Regions from separate parts of the Micromonospora sp. CPCC 205554 genome, predicted to be linked through region 2. Evidence: riboswitches for the same ligand, from Rfam matches in the RefSeq annotation. Region 2 holds a riboswitch; the other holds the start of a gene.
The links. Region 2 has a riboswitch for cyclic di-AMP ahead of V6U82_RS14495 (coiled-coil domain-containing protein). Riboswitches for the same ligand answer to the same signal wherever they lie in the genome.
Positions count from the first base shown of each region.

Region 1 (7,468 bases), on a different contig from region 2:
CCGCCGCGCTGACCGAGACCGCCGAGCTGCTGTACGGCATGGCCCTGCTGGCCGAGGGCGGCGAGCTGGCCGACCCGGCCCGGTTCACCCGGATCCTCGCCGACCGCCTGGCCCGCGGCCTGTAACTCTCTCCCGACCGACGCCGGATCCCGGTACGCACGTCCGCGTACCGGGATCCCCGGCGCGTTCGGTCAGGGGAGCGCGGGGTAGAGCGCGGCGACTCCGCCGGACAGGCCGGCCTGGACCCGGCGGGCGACGTCGTCGGCGAGAATCTCGTAGCTGTCGGACTCGATGCCGTCCACGGCGAGCCGGGCGACGTCGGCCGGGTCGGCCTTCGGGCCGGGAACGGCGGCGGCCATCTCGGTGTCCATGTAGCCCACGTGCAGCCCGGCGACCCGGACACCCCGACCGGCCAGTTCCAGGCGCAGCGCGTTCGTCATCGACCACTCGGCGGCCTTCGCGGCGCCGTACGCGCCGACGCCGGGGAACGTGAACCAGGACAGCGCGGACAGCACGTTCAGGATCGTCCCGCCGCCGTTGGCCGCGATCCGGGGCGCGAACGCCCGCACCACCGACAGCGTGCCGAGATAGTGCGTCTCCAGCTCCAACCGGATCTTGTCGAGGTCGCCGTCGAGCAGGTCGGTGCCGGTGCTCACGCCGGCGTTGTTGACCAGCAGCGTCACGTCACCGGCCCGCTCCGCGGCGGCGGCCACCGACGCGGGGTCGGTGATGTCGAGGCGTACCGGGGTGACGCCGGGCAGGTCCACGGTGTCCGGGTTGCGCGCGCCGGCCCAGACGGTGGCGCCGCGCGCGGCGAGTTCGGCGGCCAGGTGCCGGCCGAAGCCGCGGTTGGCGCCGGTGACCAGGGCGGTGCTTCCAGCGATCTTCATGTCTCGCTCCGAGAGGTGGTGGGGAAGGGAGGTCAGGCGGACAGCAGGCCCGGACCGGGCAGGACGGCCAGCTCGCCGGGGGGTACGTCGTGCCCGGCGTCGCAGCGCAGCCGGGCGTGCACCGCGGCGCCGCACTCCTCGTGGGCCACCCGGACCGCCGGGCCGGCCTCGTCGGCGGCGTACGCGTCGCCCCACTGCCGCAGCGCGACCAGCACCGGGATCAGGTCGCTCCCCTTCGCAGTGAGCACGTACTCGTCACGGGTGCGCTGCCCGGGCTCGCGGTAGGGACGCCGGTCGAGCAGCCCGTCGGCGACGAGCTGCTTGAGGCGGGCGGCGGCCACCGGCTCGCTGACACCGACCCGCCGGGCGAAGTCGTCGAAGCGGCGGGTGCCGAACGACGCCTCCCGCAGCAGGAGCAGCGTGGTGCGGTTGCCGACCACCTCCAGCGCCCGGGCGATCGAGCAGTTGGCGGTGGACCAGGAGTCACGCTGCGCGAGGAGGTCCGTCATGGCGTCGACGGTACCCACCTGACTTAGGAAAGCAAAAGTCAGCTACCTCACAGCTGGCCGGGGAAGAATCCGTGCCGGGCCAGCGGCTCCACGATCTGGTGCTCCTCGTACGACAGGTGCGACAGCAGCGTGTCGGTGAGCAGGTCCACCGCCTCCTGGAGGCCGGTGAAGTCGCCGGGCCGGCGGACCAGCTCGACGAGCGCCCGGTCGACGCTCTCCACCACCCCGTGGATCACCACGTGCTCCTCCTCCAGGCGGTCCAGCACGGCGGCCAGGCCGGCCTCGGAGCGGCGCAGGTGCGGGAAGATCGAGGCGTCCTCCAGCCCGTGGTGCTGGGTGACCATCGTGCAGTACGCCGCGCAGTACGCCCCGAGCGTCCAGTTGTTCTGCCGCATGGTCATCTCGTTGAGGGCGGCCCGCGCCCGGCCCGGCGAGACCGAGCCCCGCTTGACCTGTTCCAGCAGGTCGCGCACCTGGGCCAGCTCCTGGCGCAGGTGGTCGTGCACGTCCACCAGGTGCTGCCCGGCGGCCTGTCCCCGGGCCGGGTAGACGTGTCCGTCCGGCGGCGGCGGGGCGCTCGGGCGGGTGGACTCGTCCCAGGGGCGGCGCGCGCTCAGGCGTACCCCCGGGTCGGGGGTGGGGGTGACGCCGAGCGTGCTCGGGCCGCCGGCGGTGGTCTGCTCCTCGGCGGCCGCGCGGGCGCCGTCGCCGGGCGTGGCGCGCTCGGCGGCGACCAGCTCCCGCACCGCGGGCGCGACCTCCTGGCCGAATATCTGGATCGCGCGCGGCTCGTCGCTGCCGAGGATGAACGTGGTGATGCCGTGCTCCAGCGTGAGCCCGGCCAGCTCCTCCACCCACTGGTCCGGCGGCCCGGCCAGGAAGCCGGCCGACGAGCGGGCGAACGTGCCGGTCACGTTGAGCATGCGGCGGATCGCGGCCGGGTCGCGCCCGGCGGCGTGGGCGCCCTCGTCGACGAGCGCGTTCAGGGCGGGCAGCTCGTCGGGGCCCTTGGGCAGGTAGGACAGGGACGGCAGCCAGCCGTCCGCGGCGCGGCCGACCAGGCGCAGCATGCGCGGCTTGTACGCGCCGACCCAGATGCCCACCGGGTGCGCCGGCGCCGGCCCGCGCTTGGCGCCGACCACCCGGTAGTGCTCGCCGTCGACGCGGATCATGCCGCGCCGGTCGGTGTCCCAGACCTCGCGGATCACCCGGATCGCCTCGTCCAGGGCCTCGACGGCGGCCCTGGGGGACAGGCGCCGCCCGCCCGCGGCCTCGATCGCGTCCCAGAACGCGCCCGCGCCGAGTCCCAGCTCGACCCGGCCGCCGGTGAGCAGGTCCAGGCTGGCGATGCTGCGCGCCAGCACCACCGGCTGGCGCAGCGGCAGGTTGAGCACGTTGCCGGCCAGGCGGATGCGCTCGGTGGCCGCGCCCAGGTAGGACATCAGCGTCCAAGTGTCCAGGAAGCCCGGCTGGTACGGGTGGTCCTGGAACGTGACCAAATCCAGCCCGACCTGTTCGCAGAGCCGGGCGAGCGCCACCACCTGGTCGGGCTGCCCGGCGGCGGGGGTGAGGAAACCGCCGAAGGTCAGCTCGTGTCCGTGATCGGTCATCCGTCCCGCCCTCCCGTGATCTTGCCTGGCCCTGCCACCGTAGCGCCGCCGCCGGTAGCCCGGCCGGGTGAAGAGCATCACAAGAAGTGGACGATCGTCGCAAAACGTCCCTAGCGTCGGTTTCGTTCGCAGACGCGGACACCGCGGGCCGGAAACGCCAAATCCCGCCGCCGGCCCCGGTAACCGAACCTCGTGCGGGAGCGGGGGAACCACACGTTCCACGGTGCATCGTCACCTCGGGGTGAAGCCGCCACCGGCGGCCGGGCTCCTCGGCCCGAACCCGACAGCTCACCTCGTCGGCGTGGAGGAATCCACATGGCAACTGAATACTCAGCCCGAAGCCGCCGTACCGCTCTCGGAGCGGTTCTGGCCGGCGCCGCCGTCGGCGCCGCGACCCTGTTCGGCCCGGCCGCTCCGGCCAGCGCGGGCGTCAACTGGGACGCGGTCGCGCGTTGCGAATCCGGCGGCAACTGGAAGATCAACACCGGCAACGGCTACTACGGCGGGCTCCAGTTCTCCCGCGCCACCTGGAACGGCTACGGCGGGCAGAAGTACGCCGCCCGCGCCGACCTGGCCAGCCGGTCCGAGCAGATCGCCGTCGCCGAGAAGGTGCTGCGCGGGCAGGGCATCGGCGCGTGGCCGGTCTGCGGCAGGAAGGGCGGCTCGGCGAGCGCCGCGGCGACCCGGTCCGAGAAGGCCACCCCGCGCAAGGCCGCCCCGAAGCGGGCCGCCCCCCGCAAGGCCGCGCCGGAGCGGCCCGCGACGAAGGTCGCGCCGCAGCCCGCGACCGGTGCCGGGACGTACGTGGTCCGGCGCGGGGACACGCTGTCGGAGATCGCCGTGGCGCAGCGCGTCGACGGCGGCTGGCGTGCCCTGCACGAGCGCAACCGCGCCGTGGTCGGCGACGACCCGGGCCTGATCTTCCCCGGTCAGCGGCTGCGCCTGCGCTGACAGCGGTCCGGAGAACGCCCGGCCGGTCCGTCCGGCCGTCCGCCCGTGCGCGACACGCCGCGTCGCCGGTGTCCGGCCTGCTCCCGGCGCCGGGGCGCGGCCCGCGACGGCCGGTGACCGCGATTAGTCGGAGCCTGTTGCTAGGGTCACGGTGCTCGGCTAAGACGTGAAGAAAGCGCGGAAATGACCAACGACCCGTTCTCGGCGGCCGCGAGCCTCGACGAGCTGCTGACCCGCACGCAGCAGGCGCTCACCGCGATGCGCTCCCGGGCCTCGGCGCACGCCGACGGCGAGCCGGGCGACCTGCTCCGCGCCGAGGGCACGGCCGCCGGCGGGCGGGTCCGTGCGGTCGCCGTCCAAGGTGGCCGGCTGGATTCCGTGACGATCGACCCGGAGCTGGCCGGCGAGCCCTTCGACGTCCTCTGCGGACACCTCGTCACCGCCGCCAACGCCGCGCTGTCCGAGCTGGACGCCCAGGTCAGCGCATCGGCGCGGGCCGACGCCGACGCGCTCGCCGCCCGGCTCGGCAGCATGGGCGACCAGGCCGAACTGTTCGGCCGCGCGATGCACGAGGCGGCCGCGCGGATCCACCGCGACCGCGGCACCCCGTCCCGGGCCGGGCGCCCGGCCTGACCCGACCGCACACGCCCCGGCACGACGAGGCGCCGCCCCGGCGCGCGGCTCCGGCCACTCGCGGCGCGGCACCGGTCCGGCACGGCACCGGCCCCGCACGCGGCACCGGCCTGACACGGCGAGGCGGCCGGCCGCCGGGAGGACGACGACCGGCCGCGCACGCCACGGTCAGCTCAGGATGACCGCGGTGTCGTCGACGACGAAGGACGTCTGCAACGAGCTGTCCTCCACGCCGCTGAACGAGACGGTCGCCGTGGTTCCGGCCAGCGACGAGATGTCGAAGGACCGCTGCACGTAGCCGGTGGCCTTGTTCAGGTTGGAGTAGGTGGCCAGCGTGGTGCCGCCCGCCTTGACGGTGAGCTTGTCGTACGCGGTGCTGGTGGTCGACTCCGCGCTGTCGATGTGCAGCCAGAAGCTCAACGTCGCCCGGCATCCGGCCGGGATCGTCACCGACTGGCTGAGCGTGTCGGTGTGCGACGAGCCGTACCCGTCCAGCCACGCCTTGTACGAGCCACCGTGCGCGGCCTGGCCGCTGTCGGTGGTGATGACGCCGGACGAGGCGCTCCAGCTCACGTTGCCCGACTCGAAGCCCGGGTTGGCGAGCTTGTTGCCGGAGCAGCCGCCCGACGGCGGGGTGGTCGTGGTGCTCGGCGTGGGCGTCGGGGTGCCGCCGGCGCAGGTCGGGTCACCGGACTGGGCCGGCACGCTCACCGCGTCCCAGGCCGCCTTGACCGTGTTGAACTCCGCGCAGCCGCCCGGGTAGAGGTTCTTCGCCGCCTGGAGCGTCCAGGTGCGGTACTTCAGGTACGACGAGGACGAGGTCTTCAGCAGCATCGCGTTGTACATGATCTTCATGGCCTTCTGGATGCCGAGGCCGGTCACGCTGCTGCCGTTGCAGGTCGAGCTGGACGGCTGCCCGTTGGTCGGGCTGCTGCCGTTGGCCAGCAGGTAGAACCAGTGGTTGCCCGGGCCGGCCGCGGCGTGCACCTCGGTCGACGGGATGCTGCTGGAGTAGCAGTTCGGGTCGCCGAGCGCCGACGGGTTGTACATGTTGCGGATCGGGCCGGAGCCGACCAGGTTGATCTTCTCGCCGACCAGGAAGTCCGGCGCGTCGTAGCTGGACGGCTCGTTGGCGAACCACTCGGTGGCCGCGCCGAACGTGTCCGCCACGAACTCCTGCGTGCCGCCGCCGGAGATGCCGCCGGGGGTGTTGTCGTCGATGCCGTGGCCGATCTCGTGCGCCACCACGTCCAGCGAGCTGATCCACTGGCCGGCGGTGTTCTTGCCGATCTGCACCTGGCTGCCGTCGTAGTAGGCGTTCTGGTCGTTGAGGCCCACCCGGATCGGCCAGTATCCGCCGTTGCCGTTGGCGCCGTTGCGGCCCAGCCACTGGGAGAGCATCTTGTGCTCGGTCTGCGCGGAGAACAACGCGTCCACGCAGCCGGTCTCCTTGTTGGTCGCGGTGCCGTTGCCCCAGACGTCGTCGGAGCCGCTGAACGTGGTGTTGTTCGCCGCGTCCTGACAGCTCAGGTTCGTGACGGTCGGGTCCTTCATGGTGTACGTGGAGCCCGACTGGGTGGTGTTGAGCGTGAGCGGGCTGGGCCCGTTCCAGGCGCCGGTGCCGGTGCCGCGCACCACGTGCTCCTGCTTGCGCAGGACCGCGCCGGTGCGGGCGTCGACGTCGACTGTGAGCCGGCTGGGGCCGTCCGCGCCGGTGCCGCGTACCGTGGTCTCCCAGGCCAGCGCCGGTGCGGCACCGAGCGTGTAGACCACGAGCGTGGTGCCCTCGACCGCGTTCACGGTCGTGAGCTGGGCGCGCGCCGTCTTCGCGGCGGCGTCCCGGGTCAGCGCGGGCGTGGTGGCGAGGGCGCCGATGGGCCGCTGCTGGGCGACCGAGGCGTACTTGAGGTTGCCGGCCGCGTCCGTGGCGAGCACGAAGTCGCCACCGACCACCGGCAGGCCCTTGTAGGTGCGCTCGTAGGGCACGTACTGGGTGCCCTCGGAGGAGATGACCGGCTTCTGGACGAACGCGTCGTCGGAGCCGGCCTGCAGGTAGGCGGGGCGGTTCGCGACCAGCGCGCGGGCCGAGTCGGCGGCGGTCGCGCGGGCCTGCGCCGGGTCGGGGGCGGCGGGTCCGGGCGGCGCGGCCTGCACGGCGGCGGCGGTCCCTGCGGCGAGCAGGCCGGCCGCGGCCGCGCCGGTGAGCGCGGCGAGGCGAGGTGAGAGTTTCACGGGGGTTTGCTCCTGTTCTACAGGCGCGCCGCACGGAGCCCGGTGGGGACGGGCGGCGCGGTGGTGCGAGGCAGGGTGACGGCCGGTCACCGGAGCTGCCGGCGTGGCTCCGGGTCGACAGATCGACCGTCGCGATCCGCCGGGGGTCGGCGGCTCGCTGGTGCACGATCACACGCCGCGCGAGCCCGGAGCAATGGGTGACCTGGGCAACGACTGGCAGTCGGGCGTGTCGCCGCGCGCGTCGATTCAGGCAACCATGATCTTCAATAGGCGCTGATCAGGGCGAATATCGCCGACGGTGGATGAGCGGCGGTGCAAATTGCGGACGTTGCCGCTGTGTGCGAATGGCGCGCATAGACGCGAGGCCGCCGCGCGCGGCCGGGCGGCGGCCGAGCCGCCGCCCGGCCGGTCAGCGCGGGCCGCGGGTACGTGTCGGCGACACGGTGGGCAGCGGTGGCAGCGACGGCGTCAGCGTCGGCCGCGAGGTCGGCCGGCCGGTCGGGTCCGGGCTCGGGCTCGACCGGCTCGGGCTCGGGCTCGGCGACTCCGACGGCGAGGGTGCGGCGGTGGTCGGCGGCGGAGCCGACCGGGTCGGCGCCGGGGTCTCGCCGGGGAACGTCGGCTCGCCGAACCGGTACTTGCC
Region 1 covers NZ_JBAKHP010000001.1:82,518-89,985, reverse strand. Annotated here, with positions in the region: gene htpG (molecular chaperone HtpG) at 1-125, shown strand, start outside; gene V6U82_RS00430 (SDR family oxidoreductase) at 192-890, opposite strand; gene V6U82_RS00425 (winged helix-turn-helix transcriptional regulator) at 923-1,399, opposite strand; gene V6U82_RS00420 (LLM class flavin-dependent oxidoreductase) at 1,447-3,009, opposite strand; cyclic di-AMP (ydaO/yuaA leader) riboswitch at 3,181-3,326, shown strand; gene V6U82_RS00415 (transglycosylase family protein) at 3,325-3,960, shown strand; gene V6U82_RS00410 (YbaB/EbfC family nucleoid-associated protein) at 4,144-4,593, shown strand; gene V6U82_RS00405 (M4 family metallopeptidase) at 4,762-6,825, opposite strand; gene V6U82_RS00400 (transglycosylase domain-containing protein) at 7,235-7,468, opposite strand, start outside.
Region 1: linked by a shared signal. The riboswitch ahead of V6U82_RS00415 (transglycosylase family protein) and the one ahead of V6U82_RS14495 (coiled-coil domain-containing protein) in region 2 are both predicted to bind cyclic di-AMP.

Region 2 (7,468 bases):
ACTTCGGACTCCGGTGCCCATCCGGCGGGTTCACTGTCTCGGGCAGTGCCCCACCGGCGCGCCCGGCAAACCATGCCCCGGTCACGGGCGGCCCGGGGCGGCGAACGGGACGAACCACCCGAACGCGCCGGGACCGGTGCCCACGGGACGTGCGTGCGCCCGCTACCCTGGTCGGCGGATCGGCCGGGCCCGCCCGGCCGCAGGGCTGGCCGCGGCCGGCCTCGAAGGGGAAACTGGAACCCGGAGGTCCGGATTGGGTACGCCCAGGTGTGCCCAGTTCGCGAATTGCTCATCCCGGGGGGTGGCGACCGGGCCGTCGGAGGAATACGCTCGGTCGCGGCCCGCGTACTGATGAGGCGCCCGTCATGGGCGAGTGGAGGTGCTCGCGTGAGCCTGTCGATCGTGAAGTCGGTGCGGCCGGGTGGTGTCGTCCAGATCGCGCCCCGTGGGGAGATCGACGTCGACACCGCGTACGAGGTGCGGGAAGCGATCGCCGAAGTGCTCGCGAAGGGCCGTCCCTCGCGGATCGAGCTGAACATGCGGCTCGTCACGTTCATCGACTCGGTCGGCATCAGCGCCATGGTCGCGGGCTTCCAGACCTGCGAGGTCAGCGGCGTCAAGCTCGTGGTCACCGAGCCGAGCCGGTTCGTGCACCGGCAGCTCTGGGTGACCGGCCTGCTCGGCCTGTTCGGCGCGCCCGAGCCGTGGTTCGCCGACGACACCCCCGAGGTGCTGCCCGGCGCCTGAGCGCCGTTCACACCCCCTGCGGCCAGGGGACCTTCTACCCGTTGCCAGTCCGGCGTCGGTACGGGACGATCGTCGCGACGCACGACGGCGAGGGGGCCCGCTTGCAGAGCAGCGACAGCTTCAGCTACACCGTGCAGGCCCGGTGCAGCCGGGCCGAAGCGGTGGCCCTGCTGGGTGACCTGAGTCGCCAGGGTGAGCTGCATCCGCTGATCGTCCGGGTCCGGACGCTGCCGTCCCGGCCGGGCGCGCTGGCCAGCTACGCGATCACCGACCGGCTGCAACTCGGCCCGCTGCACTTCCCGGTCACGTACCAGGCGGACGTGCTGATCGCGAGCGAGGACGAGGTGGTCACCGTGGCACGGCAGCAACCCGCCACGACGGTACGCAACCACACCCGGCTGCGCGACGAGCCCGACGGCACGGTACGCATCGACGTGGAGATCACGCTCACCGCGCCGGCGCCGCTGTTCGGGTACGCGTTCCGCCAGGCCCGGGCGGCTCACCTGGGCCTGGCGGCGCGTCTCGGAGCGACCCTGGAGGGCCGGCCGGCCTGATCCGGCCGGTCCCTTCCGGGCGCGCTCAGTACACCGACAGGTGCACGTGGTTGGTGTGGTCGCTGGACGGGTCGCCGTTACCGCCGCTGTACGACTTCCACCCGCTGCTGGGCAGCCAGATCTGCTTGAACCAGATCACGTAGAGCACGGCGAGCGGGTCGGCGTTGCGCACGAAGTACGCGGCCAGGTTGTTGCCGTACGTCCGGTCGCCGCCGGTGGCCACGCCGCCGAAGCCGTTCTTCTGCGCGGCGAAGTCGCAGGCCCGCCCCTTCGGGTGCTCACCCGAGCCGCTGGGCCGGTGGCAGGAGACGTACCGGGTGAAGCCCGCCGCCTTGGCCTGTTGCAGCGCGTGCAGCGTGCGCGGCGTGATGCAGCCGTTCGCCGGGGTCGGGTCGTTGACGCTGCACGACTCCGACGGCCAGGAGCCGTCCGAGTTGCGCGGCGCGGGCTTCGCGTTCTTGCTGGAGGTGCCCTGGACGCTGCCACCGCCGCTGCTGCTGCGCGAAGCCCGGTCGTTCGCCACCTCCAGGGCGCGCTCGGCCTGCTCCTTGCGCTTGCCCATCACCGCGACCTGCTTGCGCTGCTCGCGGATCTCGCCGTCGAGCTGGACTCGGGTGCGGGTGGCCTCGTCCCGGGTGGCGATCAGGTCGCGCAGCGTACGGTCCTCGTGCGCGGCGACCTGCTCCAGCGCCGCGGCCCGGTCCATGAAACCCTCCGGGCTGCTGCTGCCGAGCAGCGCCCCGGCGGTGCCCAGGCGGCCGTTGCGGTACGCCACGGCGGCGATCTCGCCGACCTTGGCGTCCCGGACGGCCAGCTCGGCGCCGACCGTCTTGAGTTGTTCGTTGAGTTGCTTCTGGCGGCTCACCGACCGGTTCAGCGCGGCCTTCGCCTCCAGCCAGCCCTTGCTGGCCGCGTCGAGCTGGGCGCGCAGTTCGGGCGTGCCGCCCTCGTCGTCGCCGGGCGCGGCGGCGAGCAGGCCGGTCGCCGGCGCCGCCGAGGCGGGGGAGGCCGGAACGGTCGCGACGCCGAGGGTCAGCGTCGCGACGAGCAGGGCCGCCAACCGGGCGGCCGTCCGTCGTACAGGTGCCACTGGGGGCATTCACACGTCCTTCCGTCAGCGCCGACCGGGTTAGCTGACGGGTTCGGGACGGAAGATCCCTACCGCTGACGCGGATGCACCCCACGTACGTGGTTCCCCGGCTCGTCCCTGCGGACGATTAGGCGACGGCCGCCCCACCGGGGCCGGTGGCGCCCGCGGGTGCGGCCGCGACCGAGACTACCGGCGCTGCCCGGGCACGGCTCCGTGGAGGAGTGCCACTAGGCGGGGCAAAACCGGCATAAGACTACATCAGTCACAGTGATTTAAGTGTGTCCTAATCACCACTCGGTCGGTCCGCACACGCCGGCTGACGCTCCGGGTTCGACCTGCAACGTGGCGTGGTCGATGGAGAAGTCCTCGTGCAGGGCGGCCCGCGCGGCGGCGAGCACCCCGCCCGGGTCCACGCCCGGGTCGGTGGTCAGGTGTGCCGAGGCCACCTCCATGCCCGAGGTGAGCGTCCAGACGTGCAGGTCGTGCACCTCGGCCACGCCGGGCACGGCGGCCAGCCGGTCGCGCACGGCGGTCACCTGGAGGTGCTCCGGCGCGGCCTGCACCAGGATGCGCAGCGCGGCCCGGCCGAGCCGCCAGGTGCGCGGCAGGATGAACAGGCCGATCCCGACGGCGACCAGTGGGTCCGCCCACCACCAGTCGGTCACCGCGATGACCAGCGCGGCGGCGATCACGCCGAGCGAGCCGAGCAGGTCGCCGAGCACCTCCAGGTACGCCCCCCTCAGGTTGATGCTCTCCTTCGACCCGGCGCGCAGCAGCGCGAACGCGACGATGTTGGCGAGCAGGCCGAGCACCGCCACCACGAGCATCGGACCGGCCAGCACCTCCGGCGGCTCGCCGAAGCGGCGTACCGCCTCGACCAGGACGTAGATGGCGACGGCGCCGAGCAGCACGGCGTTGGCGAGGGCGGCGAGCACCTCCAGCCGGTAGAGGCCGAACGTGCGTTGCGGGTCGGTGCCGGCGCGGCGGGTGGCGGTGATCGCCGCGAGGGCCATGCCGATGCCGAGGACGTCGGTGAACATGTGCCCGGCGTCGGAGAGCAGCGCCAGTGAGCCGGTCGTGAAGGCGGCCACCGCCTCGACCACCATCAGGGCGGCGAGCAGCGCGAATGCGGCCCAGAGACGGCCCCGGTGGCGGTGTGCCGCGTTGGCCACCGCGCCGCTGTGGTCATGACCTGCGCCCACGCCAACACCCTCCCTGCCGCGTACCGGCCCGGCCCAATGTATGTTCACATCGCTATGTGTGCAAGTGAACTGTGGGTGGCGGCGGGGCCCGTCACCCCACCGGGTCGAGCGTGGTGAGGCGCTGGGTCGCCCGGGACAGCGCCACGTAGAGCGTGCGCACGCCCGAGCCGGGGTCGGACCGGATCTCGCCCGGCGCCACCAACACCACGCCGTCGTACTCCATGCCCTTGGCCTGGAGGCTGGTGACGACCTGGAGCCGGCCCGCGCCGAGCGCGCCCAGCCAGCCCGCCACCTCGTCCCGGCGCGGCACCGGCGTGATCACGCCGACGGTGCCCTCCACCTGCGCGAGCAGCGCCTCGGCCGCCTCGACGGTGGCCGCCGGCAGGTCGGCGGCGGGCACCGTGCGCTCGATCGGCGGAACGCCCGTGGACCGGACCGCGTCGGGCAGCGGCAGATCCGGGTAGAGCCGGCGGATCTCCGCCGCCGCCACCGCGAAGATCTCCGCCGAGTTGCGGTAGTTGGTGGTCAGCTCGTAGCGGTGCCGCTTGCGCCGGCCCAGCGCCTGGTCACGGGCCCGGTCCAGCTCCTGCGGGTCGCCCGTCCAGGCGGTCTGCGCCGGGTCACCGACCACGGTCCAGGACGCCAGCCGCCCGCGCCGGCCGATCATCCGCCACTGCATCGGCGAGACGTCCTGCGACTCGTCCACCACCACGTGAGCGTAGTCGCGGTAGTCGCCCGGACGCTCCCGCGCCGCCGCGCGGGCGGCGCGCTGCCGGTCGGCGTACGTGCTCAGCTCGCGCACACCACCGGCGAGCTGGTACGGGTCGCGCTTGGGCCGGGCCCGCTGCACCGGCTTGCCGAGCAGCGCGTCCAGCTCGTCCAGCAGCGCGATGTCGGCCACCGTCAGCCCCTCGGTCGCCAGGCTCCGGTACGCGTCGCCGAGCAGCCGGATCTCCGCCGAGGAGAGGATCCCGCCCGCGTAGCGGCGCAGCCGGTCCGGGCGGGCCAGCCAGTCCAGCACGTGCCGCGGGTGCAGCCGGGGCCACCACGCCTTGAGGAACTCGCGGAACTCCGGCCGCTCGATAATCTCGTCCTCGAACGCGGGCTGCTCCGGCAGCCGGCCCACCCGCAGCGTGCGGGCCTGCGCGTAGAGCGCGGCGAGCACCGCGTCGAACGCCGCCCGGCGTACCTCGTTGCGGCGCGCGCCCCGGGCCAGCGTCCGGTCCCGGATCGCGTCCAGCGCGGGGCGTTCCAGGCGCAGCAGCTCGCCCCGGTAGAGCAGGCGCAGCTCGGCGGGCGAGTCCGGCACCGCGTCACGTACCGCGCGCTCCAGCACCCGGCGCATCCGCAGCGACCCCTTCACCGCCGCCACGTCCGGCGGGTCGGTCCGGGACGCGGACAGGCCGGGGAACAGCGAGCCGAGCGAGTGCAGCGTGGCGGTCTCCTCGCCCAGCGAGGGCAGCACCGAGGCGATGTACTCGACGAACACGCCGGACGGGCCGACCACCAGGATGCCGCCGCCGGCGTACCGGGCCCGGTCGGAGTAGAGCAGGTACGCGGCCCGGTGCAGCGCCACCGCCGTCTTGCCGGTGCCCGGGCCGCCGGAGACGATCGTGACGCCGTTGCCGGGGGAGCGGATCGCCTCGTCCTGCTCGCGCTGGATGGTGGCGACGATGTCCCGCATGCCCCGGCCGGTGGCCCGGGACAGCGTGGCCAGCAGCGCCCCGTCGCCGACCACCGCCATGTCCGGCGGGGCGGCCTCCGGGTCCAGCAGGTCGTCCTCGATCCGGGTGACCTTCTCCGAGGCGGACTGGATCGTGCGCCGGCGCACCACCCCACGCGGCTCGGCGGGCGTGGCCTGGTAGAACGCGGCGGCGGCGGGCGCCCGCCAGTCCACCACCAGCGTCTCCGCGTCCACGCCCCGCACGCCGAGGCGGCCGACGTGCAGCACCTGCCCGGTACGCAGGTCCAGCCGGCCGAACACCAGCCCCTCGTGCTCGGCGTCCAGCACGTGCCGGCGCTGCGCGGCGTGGAAGACCATAGCGTCCCGCTCGACCAGCGCGCCGAAGTTGCCGACCCGGGCCAGCCGGTAGCCCTCCCGCTCGGCCTCGGCCGCGGAGCGCCGCAGTTCGGCCAGCCGGGCGTACACCCGGTCGAGGTGGCGCTGCTCGGCGGCGATCTCCCGGTCCAGCGTGGTCTGGTCGGTCAACGCGGATGCTCCTGTGTTCGGAGGGCACGACGGGCTGAATGAGGGTACGGGCCGCCGGCAACCGGCACGCCGGGGCATGCCGCGCACGTGGCGTACGCCGGTGCCGCCCGAGGGCGGGGGACGCTCAGAGGCGGGTCGCCGGGCGTTCGGCCAGCACCCGGTCCAGCACGCCGGAGAGGGCGGCGTTCACCTCGTCGGGGCGCTCCATCATGAGCATGTGCCCGGCGCCCGGGCAGACGGTCAGCTCCGTGGTGGGCAGCGCCGCCGCGATCGACTCGGCGCAGGGTGGCGGGGTGAGCCGGTCCCGGTCCCCGACCAGCGCGGCGGCCGGCAGCCCGCCGAGCGTGGCGAGCGTCTCCAGCCGGTGCTGGGCGCCGATCGAGGCGCGGAAACCGCCGATCGAGCGCAGCGTGGCCCGGGCCACCGCCGAGGTGACCAGCCGGATGTCCGCGGGGTCGCAGCGGTCGCCGAACAGCATCCAGCGGATGCTCGGGCGCAGCGCGCGCAGCAGCGCGTGCGGGGGCCGCCAGCCGCCGCAGCGGGCCAGCACCCCGGCGCCGGTGGTCTCGGCCAGGCGGATCAGCCGGGTGATCCGGGGGGAGAGGCCGTACGCGGTGTGCGTGTGCCCCTCGGCGGTGGTGGAGACGAAGACGAGCCCGGCGGTACGCGCGGCGAACCGGTCGGGGTGGCGGTGGGCGTACTCCATCACCGTCATCCCGCCCATCGAGTGCCCGACCAGGACGACCGGGCCGGACGGGACGATCTCCTCGACCACCGCCGCCAGGTCGTCACCGAGCTGGGCGAGGGTGGCGTCGCGCAGCGCCAGGCAGCTCGACCGGCCGTGGCCGCGCGCGTCGTAGGTGACCACCCGGACCCGGCCGCCGAAGCGCTCCCGCAGCTCCGCGACCTGGCGGTGCCAGCTACGCCCGTCCAGCGTCCAGCCGTGCAGCAGGACGGCGGTGACCTCGGCGTCGACCGGCCCGGTGACGCTGACGTGCAGGCGTACGTCGTCGGGGAGCCGCAGTTCCAGGTCCGGCATCGTCCACCTCCCGGGCCCACCGGTGTGTGTCCACCGGATGACCCGGCGGTGACACCGGCGTTACCCGCCATGAGACCACGGCAACCGGCCCGGAGAGAAGATTCCGGTCCGGCCCCACGGCGTCGGATCGGTGACCAGGCTGGGAGGCATGCCGTCCACCGCCCGCACTCCACGCGCCGCGCTGGCCGAGCTGCTCGCCGGCAACCGCCGCTTCGTCAGCGGGCAGCCGGTGCACGGGCACGACGTCACCGCCGCCGCGGCGGTGGCCTCCGGCGACCAGCAGCCGTACGCGGTGGTGCTGGGCTGTATCGACTCGCGCGTGCCGCTGGAGGCGATCTTCGACCAGACGTTCGGTTCGATCTGCGTGATCCGTACCGGCGGGCACGTGCTGGACCGGGCCGTGCGGGGCTCGATCGAGTACGTGGTGGAGCAGCTCGGCGTCCGCCTGGTGATGGTGCTGGGCCACGAGCGCTGCGGCGCGGTCGGCTCGACGGTCGAGGCGCTGCGCACGGGGCGGCGCCCCGGCGGCGACCTGGCGTACGTGGTGGACCGGATCGCCCCGGCGGTGACCGACGTCGGGGTGGACGACCCGGACGCGCACCCGCTGGCGATCCGCCGCCACGTCCG
Region 2 covers NZ_JBAKHP010000009.1:3,030-10,497, forward strand. Annotated here, with positions in the region: gene V6U82_RS14485 (STAS domain-containing protein) at 388-747, shown strand; gene V6U82_RS14490 (SRPBCC family protein) at 849-1,301, shown strand; gene V6U82_RS14495 (coiled-coil domain-containing protein) at 1,327-2,400, opposite strand; cyclic di-AMP (ydaO/yuaA leader) riboswitch at 2,405-2,535, opposite strand; gene V6U82_RS14500 (cation diffusion facilitator family transporter) at 2,679-3,593, opposite strand; gene V6U82_RS14505 (HelD family protein) at 3,685-5,802, opposite strand; gene V6U82_RS14510 (alpha/beta fold hydrolase) at 5,927-6,841, opposite strand; gene V6U82_RS14515 (carbonic anhydrase) at 6,990-7,468, shown strand, end outside.